Regions from separate parts of the Bacteroides coprosuis genome, predicted to be linked through region 2. Evidence: riboswitches for the same ligand, from Rfam matches in the RefSeq annotation. Region 2 holds a riboswitch; the other holds the start of a gene.
The links. A riboswitch is a leader RNA that binds a small molecule or an ion and turns the genes downstream of it on or off. The one in region 2 is predicted to bind thiamine pyrophosphate.
Positions count from the first base shown of each region.

Region 1: linked by a shared signal. The riboswitch ahead of thiS (sulfur carrier protein ThiS) and the one ahead of K8V80_RS04145 (class I SAM-dependent DNA methyltransferase) in region 2 are both predicted to bind thiamine pyrophosphate.

Region 1 covers NZ_DYYK01000035.1:6,251-15,112, reverse strand. The annotation lists gene thiS (sulfur carrier protein ThiS) at 503-703, shown strand; gene K8V80_RS02295 (thiazole synthase) at 789-1,559, shown strand; TPP riboswitch at 1,883-1,978, shown strand; gene thiS (sulfur carrier protein ThiS) at 2,147-2,347, shown strand; gene K8V80_RS02285 (thiamine phosphate synthase) at 2,349-2,957, shown strand; gene K8V80_RS02280 (thiamine phosphate synthase) at 2,954-3,598, shown strand; gene K8V80_RS02275 (thiazole synthase) at 3,595-4,365, shown strand; gene thiH (2-iminoacetate synthase ThiH) at 4,384-5,508, shown strand; gene K8V80_RS02265 (HesA/MoeB/ThiF family protein) at 5,537-6,238, shown strand; tRNA gene K8V80_RS02260 (tRNA-Arg) at 6,301-6,374, opposite strand; gene K8V80_RS02255 (patatin-like phospholipase family protein) at 6,440-8,734, opposite strand.
Region 2 covers NZ_DYYK01000071.1:6,531-15,392, forward strand. The annotation lists gene K8V80_RS04125 (NAD(P) transhydrogenase subunit alpha) at 1-644, shown strand, start outside; gene K8V80_RS04130 (NAD(P) transhydrogenase subunit alpha) at 707-1,021, shown strand; gene K8V80_RS04135 (NAD(P)(+) transhydrogenase (Re/Si-specific) subunit beta) at 1,018-4,602, shown strand; gene K8V80_RS04140 (MFS transporter) at 4,769-5,953, shown strand; TPP riboswitch at 5,996-6,090, shown strand; gene K8V80_RS04145 (class I SAM-dependent DNA methyltransferase) at 6,172-6,879, shown strand; gene tenA (thiaminase II) at 6,882-7,529, shown strand; gene K8V80_RS04155 (LTA synthase family protein) at 7,586-8,862, opposite strand, start outside.

The DNA.
Region 1 (8,862 bases), on a different contig from region 2:
GAGATAAAAAGAAGAGATAGGCTTAATCTCCTTATGATGCTAAAACACATAAATGTACTTCAACTTGAATTATAAGTTGGGCAAGGATAAGTATAGCTCTGTAAAACCAATGCTTCGCAGAAAATATTCAACATCTTGATCTTCCATTTGCTTTTACACTCATTTCTGTATTCAGGATTATTGATAGATGAAGAAGGATAAATCGTAAGGAAAAACGCTGCTTTGCAATACAACTGATTCTGAGCAAAGACTCTATCCTGCAGAGATTCAGAATGAAAAGAAATCTGTTAAATATATTTTACAAAAAAGAAGTGTTTTATTGAACTCATTTCAGATATAAATGTTATCATTATAATAAATATTAGAAAACGAAATGAAAGAGTTTTCGTCTGTTTCCTTGAAATACTGTATATTAGGAGCGTTACTCTCTTATGAATTGGAAATTTAAATACAATTATTGACAAACAACCCTTTAATATTTATTTAGTAAATAAACAGTCTTATGAAAATTATACTCAATAATAAGCCCGTAGAGGTAAAAGAAGGCTCTTCTTTAAGTGACTTAGCGAGCCAACTTAATTTACCAGCACAAGGAATTGCGATTGCAATTGATTATAAGGTAATTCCACGTAATATGTGGGTAAATACTAAGCTGGAAGAAGATTTAGAATTAATGGTTATTGAAGCCGTATCGGGTGGATGATCATCTTCTTATAAACAGCTAGAGAAAACACTAACTTTTTAAAGTTCAGAGATTGAAAAATGTATCAACCTATTGAAAATTAACTATGAGTAAATTATATATTGCAGATAAAATATTTGAATCACGCCTGTTTTTAGGGACGAGTAAATTCAACTCGTATGAGCTAATGGGAGAGGCTATAGCTGCTTCTAAAACTCAGATGGTTACGGTTTCTATGAAACGTTTGGACCCCGATAAACCCCACAAAGATAGTATGATGAAGTATGTTCGTAAACCAGGGTTACAACTGCTTCCAAACACCTCGGGAGTACGAAATGCTAAAGAAGCTGTGTTTGCGGCAGAATTGGCTCGCAGTGCTTTTGAAACCAATTGGATCAAGTTGGAGATTCATCCAGATCCTACTTATCTGCTTCCCGACCCAATAGAAACTTATAATGCTACTGTAGAACTTGTACAAAAAGGGTTTGTGGTACTTCCTTATACCATCGCAGATCCTCTCCTTTGTAAAAGATTAGAAGAAGCTGGTGCTGCTTGTGTTATGCCTATGGCTGCACCGATTGGAACTAGTAAAGGAGTGTCCAATAAAGATTTGCTTCGTATGGTAGTAGAAACTTGTAATATCCCAGTTATTGTAGATGCTGGCTTGGGGGCTCCTTCGCATGCAGCCGAAGTTATGGAGATGGGAGTAGATGCGGTGCTGGTAAATACAGCTATTGCACGCTCTGGCAATCCCGTAGAGATGGCAAAAGCCTTTAGTATGGCAGTAGAAAGTGGAAGAATGGCTTATTTAGCAGAACTTACAGAACAACGAGATATTGCAGATTCTGGTAGTCCACTGACTTCTTATCGGTTGTAAAAAAGACCACATAATATAGATTTATATAAATGAAGATAACGTCTATAACGAGCAATGTTTGTTATAGACGTTTTTTTTGAATCACATTGTACTTTGAGTGTTTTCTACGACCTAACTCACTCAGGTACTATCGAATAAATGCCGTTTTTGAAAAGAGACGAATTTACTCTGACACCGACAAGACGATTGCATGTCGGTGTCATCGCATCATCATGTCGGTGTCAAGAGGATATCATGCCCTAGGCAAAATCTTTTTTACATCCCGAAGTGTAAGATGTTTGAAATCTTTTTTATTCTTCCAAAATAAAAGGTATATTTGTTGGTACCATATCAAGGGGTGCCTCTTTATGAGGCTGAGATTATACCCTTAATACCTGATTCGGATAATGCCGACGTAGGAATAGATAGTCGTAACTGATACATAGAAGAATTGAGAACTCGTAAGAGTGCATCGCTTGATTTGGTAAACCTAAAAGAGTAACCAAGCAAGCGATTTTTTTATGCTTTAAAAGTAGATGTATAAGCTGGGTTAACTCTCTATTTATTAACCTATCAAGCTAGATGGCTTGTAGTATAAATCTAACTCAATGATTGTTATTATCAACGACAAACCCTACGAGGTCAAGGAAAACTCCTCTGTAGCCGATTTGGCTAAACAACTAGCATTACCAGCTCAGGGGGTAGCAGTAGCCCTTCACTCCCATGTTATTCCACGCCACATCTGGCACCGAACGATGCTTGAAGAAAATGCAGAACTCTTAATTCTTCAAGCAGTTTCGGGAGGCTGATATGAAGTTAATATTAATAACTCCACCCCATTTCTTCCCGCAAGAGGCTGATGCTTTGAATTATTTACTAGAGAATACTTCTTTTAGATTACATATTCGTAAGCCTAAAGCGTCGAAAGATGCACTTGAAAAACTAATTCAGCAGATAGATGAGAAGTTTTATTCCCGTATTGTATTGCATGATGCCCACAGTCTTGCTCTGAAGTATCTCTTGGGAGGAATACATTTAAATAAAAGAAACCCCACAGCACCCGATAAGTATGCAGGAACGATAAGTAGTTCGTGCCATTCGTGGAATGAAGTACTAAGTTATAGAAATACTGTTAACTATTTATTTATAAGTCCTTTGTATGATAGTATTTCTAAACAAGGATACTCACAAGCCTTTACTGAAAGTCAGTTGCAAGAAGCCCAAGAAAAGGGTTGGATTGATCAACGAGTTATTGGTTTGGGTGGTATCGCTCCTGATAAAATACCTCTTTTGAAATCTTATGGTTTTGGAGGAGTAGCTGTCTTGGGCTATGTGTGGAAAGACTTTATAGAAACACTAGATTACTCATCTCTTCAGGCTCGCCTTAGAGCATGTGAAGATCAAATTCAGTTGGAATGATTCAATACAAACTCCCTAGATTATTATTTATAACACATCAAACTCCTCAATGTAGCTATTTACAATCTATTACGAGGGCTTTAGCAGGTGGATGCAAGTTTATCCAACTCAGGATGAAAGGTGCTGGTTATGATGAGATAAAGGAGGTGGTGCATCAAGCTCTGCCTCTCTGTAAAGAGCAAGGAGCACTCTTAACCATAGATGATCACGCAGAGTTATGCTTAGAATGGAATTTAGAAGGTGTACACCTCGGACTCAATGACATGAAAACCAGTGAAGCTCGTAAGCTGTTAGGACCCGATGTATTGATTGGAGGAACTGCTAATACTTTTGAGGATATACAGTATCAGATTGCTGAAGGAGTAGATTATATCGGACTAGGTCCTTATCAATACACATCTACCAAAACCAATTTAAGCACCACTCTAGGATTAAACGGATATCTATCTATTATACAGGAGTGTAGATTCAATAATATAGATATACCTATTTATGCAATAGGAGGGATAAATCAAGCAGATATTCCCGCTATTCTCTCAACGGGAGTATGGGGTATTTCACTTTCATCAGCCATCCTAAATGCTCCAAATCCCATAAACGAAACAACAAATATTATTCAAACTATTGATAAATCATTATGAAAGATTTAATTATTGCAGATAAAATATTCAAGTCTAGATTATTCTTAGGAACAGGAAAATTTAGCTCAAATGAAGTAATGACTCAGGCTATTCAAGCCTCCAAAACAGAATTGGTGACGGCAGCGATGAAACGTCTTGATCCCCACAAGAAGAAAGAAGATGATATGGTAAAGCATATTCAAACGACGAATGTGGGTTTGCTACCCAATACTTCGGGGGTACGGAATGCTAAAGAGGCTGTTTTTGCAGCTCAACTAGCACGTGATGCTTTTGAAACCAATTGGTTAAAGCTTGAGATTCATCCAGACCCTAGGTATTTACTTCCCGATGCTGTAGAGACATTAAAAGCTACAGAAGAATTGGTAAAATTGGGCTTTGTGGTACTTCCTTATATTCCTGCCGACCCTGTATTGTGTAAGCGACTAGAAGAGGTAGGTGCAGCTACTGTTATGCCTCTTGGCGCTCCCATAGGGAGTAATGGAGGGCTGAATACGAAAGAGATGCTACGTATCATCATCGAGCAAAGTAGAGTGCCTGTTATTATAGATGCAGGTATTGGAGCACCTTCTCATGCTGCAGATGCTATGGAGATGGGGGCAGATGCTGTCATGGTAAATACGGCTATTGCCATTGCAGGGAACCCTGTAGCTATGGCTAAAGCGTTTGCCACTTGCGTTGAGGGTGGTCGGTTGGCATACGAGGCTCAGCTGGCATCTCCCCAATTAGAAGCTACAGCAACTAGTCCACTAACTTCCTTTTTAATGTAATCTTAAAAGATAAAAACAATGGATTTTAATGATCTTATATCCCAATATAGTTGGGAAGATATTCAACATAAGATATATCGTTCTACTACTGAAGACGTGGAACGTGCCTTAAATGCTTCACATAGAAGTTTGGAACACTTCATGGCACTCATTTCTCCTGCTGCCGAACCTTATCTAGAACAGATGGCTCATTTAAGTAGATACTATACCCAGCAGAGATTTGGTAAAACAATTCAGTTTTATATTCCTTTATATTTGACAAACTCTTGTAGTAATCACTGCATATATTGTGGCTTTAGTTATAACAATGATATCAAACGGGTTATACTCAATGAGGAGCAGATTATGCAAGAGGTAAAAGCCATCAAGGCTTTGGGTGATTTTCAGCATATTCTACTTGTTACGGGAGAGAATCCCCGAGATGCAGGAGTTGAATACCTCGAAAAAGCCATTCGGTTAATTAAACCCTACTTTCAATCAATCTCCATAGAAGTACAGCCCTTAAAAGAAGAAGAATATAAACGCCTATGCGAGGCTGGTTTGAATGCCGTTTATTGCTACCAAGAGACTTATAATAAAGAACGATATAAAGTGTACCATCCCAAAGGTATGAAATCTAAATATGATTGGCGTTTGCAAGCTTTCGATCGAATGGGTAGAGCTGGTTTACATAAAATAGGACTAGGCGTATTGATAGGGTTAGAAGATTGGCGGACTGATGTGTTTATGATGGCTACACATCTTCGTTATCTGCAAAAACAGTATTGGCAAACGAAGTATTCTATTTCTTTTCCCAGAATACGACCTCATCAAGGAGAACATTTTCAGCCCAATGTAGTAATGCACGATAAAGAATTGGCTCAAGTACTGTTTGCTTTTCGTATTTTCGATCCTGATTTAGAGATCACGCTTTCAACTAGAGAAAGTAAGGAGTTTAGAGATAATATGGCTACCTTGGGCGTAACCTCACTCAGTGCAGGATCAAAGACAGATCCAGGAGGGTATGCCGTATATAAACACGAACTAGAACAGTTTATCATCAATGATGCTCGCACTCCAGATGAAGTGATGGCTATGGTAAAAAAGAGAGGGTATGAAGTAGTCTGGAAAGATTGGGACTTAGCCTTACAAACTGATTCATGAACTCATCACAATAGATTGATATAAAAGTATGGAGCGTTATAAGCGTAATGAATTAATTCAAGGAATAGGAAAAAAAGGGCAGCAAAAACTTTCTGCTGCTAAAGTCCTTGTAGTAGGAGCAGGAGGATTGGGCTCTCCTGTACTTTATTATCTAGCCGCTGCCGGTATTGGCACATTGGGTATTATTGATAGCGATAAAGTAGATGAATCCAATCTTCAAAGGCAGATTATTCACCGAACAGAAGATGTTAATCGGTTGAAAGTAGAGTCTGCTGCAGAAAAGATTCAAGCGCTCAACCCACTAGTAAAAGTAAATACGTATGCCGAGCGATTTACTCTGACCAATGGCAAATCTATTTTGCAAGAATATGATTACGTAGTAGATTGTTGCGATAATTATGCAGGGAAGTATTTAATTAATGACTTATGTGTTGAAGCAGAAAAACCCTATACGCATGGAGCTGTCTTAGCTATGCGTGGAGAAGTGATGAGCTATCAGCCAGGATATGCAGACTATCGCAGTGTATTTGAAAAACCACCCTTAGAAGGAACTTATCAAAGTTCGGATACAGTGGGGATATTAGGTGCTGTTGCTGGTATGGTGGGGTGTATTCAGGCTACAGAGGTCATTAAATACTTCACAGGAGCAGGATGTTTGATTCTGGATAGAATAGTCCTTATTGATGCTCGCACCCTGCAATTTCACTCTTTGCGAGTGAGTAGGAAATAAGAACAGAGAGTTATAGATATAAAAATAGCCTATCTAAAAAATTAGATAGGCTATTTTCTTTGTGACCGCGGTAGGATTCAAACCTACAACCTTTTGATCCGTAGTCAAATGCTCTATTCAGTTGAGCTACACGGCCTTTTTGTTCGACGTTTGCAAAGGTACTTACTTTTTATTTATGTGCAAATTTTTACGGAACTTTTTTTACTCTATAAAGCGGTAGTTGAAGAGTTGCCAACCGATGGATAAGCCTAAGTTCCATTCCTTGCGAGGTGAGCTATAATAGTTTACGTATGCCGATACAGAGCCAAAAGGCAGCTTTAAAATTAATGAGCTTTCTCCTAAGAATTCTGCCTTAGAAAACGATTTTCCGTAATAAGCTTGATTGTCGATGCCATTTTTGATTGGGGTAATTGGGAAAAATCCATACAACTCTGTCCTCCAATGAAGCATTTTACCCACCTGCCAAATGGGTTTAATACCAATTGCAAAATATTGATTAGCTCGGAAAGCTTCGTTATAAATCAACTTACTATGAGGAGTAGGAGCAAATATTCCTGCTTGCATCATTGTCGCTGTATAGTTTTTACTAAAGTTCCTTGATGAGTAGAGTGCATCTGCTTGCCATCCTAAAATAAATTTACCTCCCATATTGTGGTATTGTTCCCTTCGATAAGAGAGCTGTAGCCAACTATGGTTCTTTTCACTCTTTTCAACATCAGAAGTGGTACCGGGTTTAAAGTTTTCTTTTCCGGTGTATATCTGAGCGATTAATGACTCTTTATACCCTTCAGTGGCAAATTGTTTGGCATTGAGTGTATTACTTTTGATCCCTAGTGAACCTCCAAATAAGCGATAGGTACTTTTGTCTTGATTGTCGTTATCAAAATCAATTACTTTGGTTTGGTAGTACTGATCTCTCATTTTGGCAATACCTAAACTCAACTCAGCACGTTTACTGGTTAAGAAAGGAAGAGCTAATATCCCTTTTACAAAATACTCATCATTACTATTAAATACGGGGTTATAATCTCTACTGAAGAGCTTATCGTTCTTGAAATAATCAAAAGAACTAGCCGAAGCAATTAAACGGTATGATGTAGGTATTTTCGTTGGCATATCAATCTTTGCCATCAACTGAGCATTATTGTATACTTTTCCTAGTTGCCCGTCAAAACTAAATTCTTTTGCATAGTAGTTTAAGTTTTGATACGTGGCTCCCAAGTAAATCTGATTAGAGTTGGTTGTAGAGATGTTCCCACCAATACGGAATAAGAGGTTGTCTTGTAGCTGAACCTTTAAATGTAGGTCGTAGAAACCATCTGTAGGGTCATATACTGCATGAGGTATTACCTCTTGAATCATATTCCCCGATAAGAGTCTAAAATAACCACGTTTGATGTCTTCATAAGTGAGGAATTCTTCATTCTCAGCATGGAACTCTTTGCGGATGAAACTTTGTTGTTGAGCATTCGCACCATCAATGATAATATCTTTAAATCTCAATTCAGGTAGTTTGCTTTTGAACACCTTACGTTTCAGCATTATATTTTCGGCAGGGACTCTTCGGCTAATTCTAGTTTTTATCGTATCCATCATGCTTATGGTTTTGTCATAACCCACCTTGTCTAGTTCTGAAACTAAATGAAAGTCGAGTAGGCTAATGTCATCATAACGGAATTGGATTACTAGACCTAGGGAGTCTGGAATATTATAATCGGTCTTTTGCATCACCATATTATCAATCTGACTCATTAAGTCATCTTGCTTGGGTGCATCAGGATTCTTCGCCACTACACTTCCTAAGACAATATCAGGGTGATAATCTTTCATCATTACATCCACGGGGAAGTTGTTGTAAATACCTCCATCATAGGCGAGGATTCCATCAATTTCAATCGGCTTAAAGACAAAAGGGAAACTCATTGAAGCTCTTACAGCATCCCCTAAATCTCCTTTCCCCATAATAATCGGTTTCTTATTGTACACATCTGAGGCAATGCATTTGAAGGGTACAAACAGCTCATCAAAATTATTGCTACTATACGCAGTAGCCTGAGAGAACAATTGCATAAATGCAAGATTCATCTGTATAGGATCTACTACACTAGTAGGAAGGAACTGTGTTTTAACACGGATGGAGTCTTTAATAGACATCCTTATATTAATGAATTCGGGATTATCTCGGTTTTTTTTGAAGTAATAGATGTAATCGGGTTCCACCTGACCTGTGTACCAGCGTTCAAAATCACTTGAGCTTAATAATTCAACCATATCGTCGGGTGAATAACCCATGGCATAGAGTGAACCTATAATTGCCCCCATAGATGTTCCTGTAATATAATCAATAGGGATACCATTCTCTTCCAAAGCTCTAATTACTCCAATATGTGTTAATCCTTTTGCCCCACCTCCACTAAGCACCAATCCTACACGTTGGGCCTGCATCATTGGCATAAATCCTATGCAGCAGAGAAGAGTCAATATGAGTTTTTTCATACCTTACTATTCTTAAATATTTTAATACCTAAAATTACACCTATCAAAGATAAATATAAATGTTGAGTTCTCTTAATATTAGTAAATAAGTTGGAATATATCTGTTACAAGATTAAGTATTTTCTTCA
Region 2 (8,862 bases):
TTCAACCAGCTAAAGTACTTGTACTAGGTGTAGGTGTAGCCGGTTTACAAGCATTAGCTACTGCAAGAAGACTTGGAGCAATCACTTATGCAGCTGATATTCGTCCTGCTGCTGCAGAACAAGCTCAAAGTTTGGGTGCAAAAGTTATTGACACAGGTGTACCAGCAGAATTAGCTATTGCTAAAGGTGGCTATGCAAATAAACTATCTGAAGAATGGCTAGTAAAAGAACGTGAAAACCTTAAAGACATTATAAAAGAAGCTGATATTGTATTCTGTAGTGCCTTAGTACCTGGTAAAGTTGCACCTATTCTTATCACAGAAGACATGTTAAAAGACATGAAGAACGGATCTGTAATTGTCGATATATCCATTGACCAAGGTGGTAACTGTGCTCAGACTCCTCCAGGTGATGTTGAAGTGAAACACAATGTAACTCTTGTAGGTATTAAAAACATACCAGGTATGTTACCAACAAGTTCTACATGGATGTTCTCTCAAAACGTTTACCACTTAGTTCACTTCTTAACGAAAGACAATAAGATAGTCCTTGATTTCAACGATGAAATCGTTCAGTCAATCCTTGTTACTCATGACGGAAAAATTGTTCATGCCGGAGCAAGAGAGGCTATGAATTTAAGTTAAAACCTTTTCATCATCATAAAACAGTAGCTAATTAATTAGCTACTGTTTCTAAATTATAGACTATGAATCCTATCTATTTAATACTCATTTTTATAGTGGCAACTCTATTAGGGTATTTCATTATTAAAAATGTTCCTAGTTTACTTCACACCCCTTTAATGTCTGGAATGAATGCTCTTTCAGGAATAACGATTCTTGGGGCAATATTGGCTGTAGGTATAACTTATAAATCAGACCCTTCGGGAATCAGATTTCTCATTGGTCAAATTATAGGAGGCCTTGCTATTATAGCAGCAACCATAAATGTGGTGGGAGGTTTTGGTGTAACAGATAGAATGTTACGTATGTTTAACAAGAAAAAAAACACTAAGAAATGAGTGCATTAACTTATTATATTATATGTGCCGTACTCTCAATCATGGTACTCATTGGTATTTCGAAGATGAGTAAAGTAGAAACGGCAACAAACGGTAATAGGCTCAGTGCATTAAGCCTTTTTTTAGGGGTAATACTCACTCTTGTCTATTACGATATCTTCGATGTTAGCTTTATCTACATTTGCATTCTAATTGGGTCTATCATAGGATACTTCTTTGCCAAGCGAATAAAAATGATACAGATGCCTCAGCTTGTTGCTTTACTCAATGGTATTGGTGGAGCAGCTTCAGCCTTTGTAGGTATCCTTAGTTATGTACGCATCGGATCCACTCCCTCAGAATATGAGAACTTCACCAGCGTTACTGCTGTTCTTGCTATTGTTGTAGGTTTAGTTACTTTAGTAGGTAGTTTAGTTGCGGCAGGTAAGTTGCACAAAGTTTTACCACAAAAACCTATTGTATGGAAAAATCATCAACTACTAACGACAATCTTCATTATAGGTAGTATTGTTCCTGTTGTTGGAGCCTATTTCTCACAAGACAGTAGTTTTTTCTTTGCTAATCCTTCTTTTGTACTCCTATTATCAATAGCATCAAGTTCCCTATTCGGACTTACTTTTGCAATACGTGTAGGTGGAGCTGATATGCCTATTACGATTTCACTTTTAAACTCTTTAAGTGGAGTAGCTGGAGCAATTGCAGGTATGGCTATTGGAGATATATTATTAGTTTCTGTAGGTGGTATTGTTGGTGCATCTGGTTTATTATTAACTCAGATAATGTGCCGCAACATGAACCGTCATCTAATAGATATTTTACTAGGAAAAACCTCAGCTGCAGGGAAACCTAAAGCAGCAAGTTCATCTAAGGCAACTGTTCAATCGGCACCACAAAAAGCAGAAAAGAAAGAAGAAACCTTATCTGATATTGTGAGTAATGCAAAGGAAGTCATTCTTATTCCTGGTTATGGTATGGCTTTGGCTCAAGCTCAACATCAAGTAAAACAGTTAGCTGATAAACTAGAGAAGAATGGAGCTAAGGTTCGTTTTGCAGTACATCCCGTAGCTGGTCGTATGCCTGGTCATATGAATGTCCTTCTGGCTGAAGCTGATGTTCCTTATGATGAGTTATATGAAATGGAACAGATCAATGATGACTTTAAAAAGACAGATCTAGTAATTGTTATTGGTGCTAATGACGTAGTTAACCCTGCTGCACGAGAAGCTGAGGGAACACCTATATATGGTATGCCTGTTCTTAATGCAGATCAAGCAAAAAATGTCATCGTTTGTAATTATGATACCAAACCTGGTTATGCTGGAGTAGAAAACCCTCTATACAAAAGCAGTAAAACAAAAATGCTTTTAGGAGATGCTAAAGAATCTCTATACAAGATATTAGAGGCCGTACACAAGCCATCAGACACAAAACAAACTAATGGAGCTAAAGAAGAGAATCGTATAGTTTCGCTTATGAGCAATGCAAAAAGCGTTATTTTGATTCCTGGTTATGGTATGGCTCTGGCTCAAGCTCAGCATCAAGTAAAACAGTTAGCTGATAAACTAGAGAAGAATGGAGCTAAAGTTCGTTTTGCAGTACATCCCGTAGCTGGTCGTATGCCTGGTCATATGAATGTCCTTCTGGCTGAAGCTGATGTTCCTTATGATGAGCTATATGAAATGGAACAGATCAATGATGACTTTAAAGAAACTGATTTAGCAATTGTCATTGGAGCAAATGACGTAGTAAATCCTGCTGCTCGTGAGGCAGAAGGAACACCTATATATGGCATGCCTGTTCTTAATGCAGACCAAGCTAAAAATGTCATTGTTTGTAATTATGATACCAAACCTGGATATGCTGGAGTTGAAAACCCTCTATACAGCAGTGATAAAGCCGAATTACTTTTAGGTGATGCCAAAGAGTCACTTAATAAATTAATTGATGCTATTCAAAAGCCAGGATCAGGGAAACAAGAATCGGATCAAAAAGGAGATGATTTAGACTTTGTTCTAAGTACAGCCAAAAGTGTTATTTTAGTACCTGGTTATGGTATGGCTTTGGCTCAAGCTCAACATCAAGTAAAACAATTAGCAGATAAGTTAGAGCGCAATGGAGCTAAAGTTCGTTTTGCAGTACATCCTGTAGCTGGTCGTATGCCTGGTCATATGAATGTCCTTCTAGCTGAAGCTGATGTTCCTTATGATGAGCTATATGAAATGGAACAGATCAATGATGACTTTAAAGAAACTGACTTAGCAATTGTCATTGGAGCAAATGATGTGATCAATCCTGCTGCTCGTGAAGCCGAAGGAACTCCTATCTATGGTATGCCTGTTTTAAATGTAGATGAAGCTAAGCAAGTTATTATCTGTAACTATGATACGAAACCTGGTTATGCTGGAGTTGATAATCCTCTTTACAGTAGCAACAAGGCTAGAATGTTACTAGGTGATGCCAAAGAATCTCTTAACAAACTACTTGAAGCCGTGAAGAAGCCAGAAGAGCTTTCTGCTTCAGAGCCTTGTCAAGAAGAAGGAAATGACTTAGCAAAAGTGGTTAATGAAGCTAAGCAAATTATTTTAATACCAGGATATGGTATGGCATTAGCTCAAGCTCAACACCAAGTAAAACAATTAGCTGATAAATTTGAACAGAACGGCGCTAAAGTTAGATTTGCAGTACACCCTGTTGCTGGCCGTATGCCTGGTCATATGAATGTTCTTCTGGCTGAAGCCGATGTTCCTTATGATGAGCTTTACGAAATGGAGCAAATCAATGATGACTTTAAAGATACAGACTTAGTTATCATCATCGGAGCGAATGACGTTGTAAACCCTGCAGCTCGTGAAGCTGAAGGTACTCCGATATATGGAATGCCTGTTCTAAATGCCGACCAAGCTAAGCATGTTATTGTATGTAACTTTGACACAAAACCTGGTTATGCTGGAGTAGAAAACCCCCTTTATGAAAGTGATAAAACAACACTACTTCTAGGGGATGCAAAAGAATCAGTACATCAAATACTTGACGCTATTGGTAAAAAGTCTGTAGCAACATCGCAGCCCAAAGAAGAAGGTATAGATTTTAAAGCGGTTCTAAAGAATGCAAAAGAAGTCATCCTTGTGCCTGGATATGGTATGGCATTGGCACAAGCTCAGCACCAAGTAAAACAGTTGGCTGACAAACTAGAACGTAACGGAGCTAGAGTTCGCTTTGCTGTGCACCCTGTTGCTGGTCGTATGCCTGGTCATATGAATGTCCTTCTGGCTGAAGCCGATGTTCCTTATGATGAGCTTTACGAAATGGAACAAATTAATGATGATTTTGCCAAAGCAGACTTAGCCATTGTTGTTGGAGCAAACGACGTAGTAAATCCTGCTGCTCGTGAAGCTGAAGGCACTCCTATTTATGGTATGCCCGTTTTAAATGTTGACCAAGCAAAGAATATCATTGTTTGTAACTTTGATACGAAACCTGGTTATGCTGGAGTTGATAATCCTCTTTATGAAAGTCCAAAAGCTAAGTTAATGCTTGGCGATGCTAAAGAGTCTCTACTTCAACTATTAGATACTATCTAAACCTTGAAACAATATCTCTTACAAGAGTTGGATAATACTTAGCCTTAAGAATTATCCAACTCTTTTTTATTGTGAAATAGAAATAAACACAAACATATTCTTCACACTCCTACTCTTTAAGCTAAAGTTTCTGTTTCTTTGTAGCAACATTGAAATTATAAAATACATGCTCCCTCAACTCAAAGAAAACCAAGGGATCTCTTCAGGATTACTTTGGCTAATTACTCTAACTACAGCATTCTCCGTAGCCAATCTTTATTATAGCCAACCACTACTAGGTATGATTCAAAAGGAGTTAGGAATATCGGCTGTACTTACAAACACTATATCTATTGTATCACAAGCAGGTTATGCTCTTGGACTCTTTTTCATTGTTCCTTTAGGCGATATGCTCAAAAGAAGAAATATTATACTGAGCAATTTTGGTATTATTACCCTATCTCTTCTAATTATAGGCATTGCTCCCAATATTCACACCCTATTAATAGCCTCTTTTATAACTGGTCTATGTTCTGTTACACCTCAGTTGTTCTTACCCCTTGTTTCTCAGTATTCTACTCCTGCAACAAAGGGCAAACATGTTGGTATAGTAGTATCGGGATTACTAACTGGTATTTTATCCTCACGTGTGATAAGTGGTTTTGTAGGTGAGCTTTTAGGTTGGAGATCTATGTACTTCATTGCTGCTTGTATCATGGCGCTTTGCTTTATAATGCTTTACGCATTCTTTCCTACTATTCTGCCCTCTTTTAAAGGGAAATATAAAGATTTAATGAAATCTTTGGTTACCATAATAAAAGAAGAGCCTAAACTAAGATTTGCAGCAGTCAAATCAGGTTTAGCCTTTGGTTCATTCCTTTCTTTATGGGCTATGTTAGCCTTTAAAATGGCACAAGCTCCTTTTAATGCAGGAGGAACAGTTGTAGGGTTGCTTGGATTATGTGGAGTAGCCGGAGCATTGGCCGCTTCTTTTTTAGGCAGATATGTGGATAAAATAGGACTTTATCGAATTAATTTTATGGGTAGCTGTCTGATGCTTCTTGCCTGGTCTGGGTTGTATTTTTTACAAAATTACTATGCTGGAATCATTTTGGGAATTATAGTACTCGACATAGGTATGCAATGTATTCAACTAGGCAACCAAACTAGTATATTCACCCTTCGTCCACAAGCTGTCAATAGGGTTAATACTATATTTATGACAACCTATTTTATTGGTGGAGCTACGGGAACCACCTTAACAGGGATAGCATGGGGCTATTTAGAGTGGAAAGGGGTTGTGCTAACTGGATCAACTCTTATATTCATCTCTTTTCTTATTAACACTTTTCAGTGGCATTATAAAAAATAATAGATTGTAACTATTTGTATCCATATTTTGATTATGTTTGTAATACAACGTTAGGGGTGCTCCAGATACGGAGCTGAGATTACACCCTTGAACCTGAGATGTTTAATAACAGCGTAGGCAAACGGTAAAACTAAATTATAAATAGTATCTATTTTTATATTATCAATATAAAGCCGTTTCATAAATAATGAAGCGGCTTTTTTATTTTATAACCCAATATGAATAAACAAACATTCGACCAATATGCTGAGAAGTATGATTCTTGGTTTTTAGAAAATAAAAATGTCCTTTACTCTGAAGTGAAGTTAATAGCAAAAGTATTAGAAAATAGTGGTGAAATCTTTTCAGTAGGTTGTGGGAGCGGTCTTTTTGAAAAAATTCTAAGAGACGAGTTTAATATTGACATCAAATACGGTCTGGAACCTTCAACAGACATGGCAGGTATTGCACAGAAAAGAGGTCTAGAAATTGAGATAAACACTGCTGAAAAAGCAACCTATCAAGGCAAGAAATACGATACTATCATCTATAATGGATCTCCTAGTTATATAAAAGATTTAGATCAAGCATTAAAAAGAAGTTTTGATGCTTTAAAACCTGGTGGGAAAATTATCTTAGTAGATGTTCCTAAAGAAAGTTCATACGGTATGATGTATAATTTAGCATATAGCGTTGGTAGTTGGAATCATGAGCTAACAGAAGGGGTATATCCCAGAAATCCCTATCCCATTGAATTAGTAAAAGGAGCAAACTGGAGAACAACTTCTGAAAAAATTGAAGCTCTAACCCAAGCAGGTTTCATTAACTTACAAAGTGCTCAAACTTTAACAAAACACCCCGTATATTCTGATAATAGCATTGAAGAACCTATCGAGGGATATGATTGTGGAGATTATGTAGCCGTTTACGGATTTAAAAAAGAATAGTTATGACGTGGACAGATCAAGCATGGAATAGTATTCAACCCATTTTCAAAAAGACTATTAGTCACCCTTTTATTCAAGAATTGATGAATGGAAACTTACCTCTGGAAAAATTCAATTTTTATATTCAGCAAGATTCTATTTACCTCTCCAGTTATGGGAAACTCTTAACAGGACTAGCAAGCAAGTTTAAAGATCCTGAACATAGCAGAGCTTTTATACATATCGCAGGAGAAAACATGGATCAAGAAAAAGAATTACACAAATCTTTTATTAAAGAAATTGAATTGGATATTGAGCCTAGTCCTGCATGTGAGTTATACACCTCTTATTTATTAAAACATCTTGCTGTATCACCTATAGAAGTAGCTTTGGCAGCAGTAATGCCTTGTTTTGTGATTTATCAAAAAGTAGGAAGCTATATCTACAAACACCAAGTGAAAGGGAATAACCCCTACCAAGCATGGATAAATACTTACGCAGGTACAGAACATGTAGAATCTGTCATTACCGCAACAAGAATATGTGATGAAATTGCAAGAAACTGTACAGAGGAGCAACAAGAAGCGATGTTAAATGCCTATAAAACATCATCTAGAATAGAGCATATGTTTTGGGATAGTGCCTACCACTTAGAAAAATGGATTGTGTAACTTATACTTACCAAAAGAGGAGGCATAAAAATGTCTCCTCTTCTTACATGATACTCTTATTTTACCAAACCAGGTAAAGTATATTTCCTTTCCTTGTACAACATGTTTGCTAAAAGTACATGAGCTAGAGCATCTCTAGCAAAATCCTCATTTAATTCTACGGGAGTATGCTCTATATCACTACCCAATTTAAATTGTAAAGGCTCACGATTGGGTTGCATGATGATCATATCTTCTTCTACTCTAAAAGCATTAATATCATGAAATTGCATAATAGCTCGTCCAGGAACACTATCGGGTAGAGTCAATAAGTCTCTTCCTGGCATAGGATGGTTAAAATCCTGTCCCAACAAGCCCAATAGAGTTACAGGTATATCAATTTGACTACAAAGCTTTTCATATTCAGAGGCTTCTAATCCCGGAGCTATTACTAGAGCAGGAATATGGAATTTATCAACAGGTACTAGATGATTACCATAAGTACGTGTATTGTGATCTGCAATAATAACAAAAACAGTATTTTTATAATAATCTTCCTTCTTAGCCATATCAAAGAATTTACCGATAGCAAAATCGGCATACTTCATTGCATTATGTACGGTCGCCTGAGGTTGCTCATATAAATCAATTCTATCTGCTGGAAACTCAAACGGTTCATGATTTGAGCTAGAAAACATTAAGGAGAAGAACGGTTTATCTCCTAAAGACTTGAAATACGTATTAGCTTTTAGGACTAAATCTTCATCAGAATAACCCCATGTACTTTTTAATGCATACGCATTGCCATCATCTTTAAATGAGGTTTCATCTAAGATATCATCAAATCCATTTCCACTAAAAAAAGAGGCCATATTATCAAAATTAGCCATACCTCCATAAATAAAACTAGTCTGATAACCATAAGGTTTCAATAAGTTAGCCAGTGTAAAAAAGCCATCTTGAGAGTTGGGCAACTTAACCACACTTTCGGATGGAGATGGTAAAAAGCCAGTTGTAACCGCCTCAATACCTCTCACACTACGAGTTCCAGTAGAATATAGATGTTTAAAAAGGACTCCTTCTTTTGCTAAGTTATCTAGGTTAGGAGTCAAAGGTAAACCATCTAAACAACCTACATATTCAGCTCCCAAACTCTCTTGGAGGAAAATCACTAAATTGTAAGGTCTTTCAAGTATCGTATCACTCTTTTGAGTATGCAATAAGGGTATATCACTTGAAATAAACTCAGAGCCACCTACCATCATATATTTTCTCACTCTCTCTAGAGCTTCATCAAACTCCATTTTCCCATAAAGCTTAGATGGATCAATTTCATTTTTTAGGGAATAGGCTG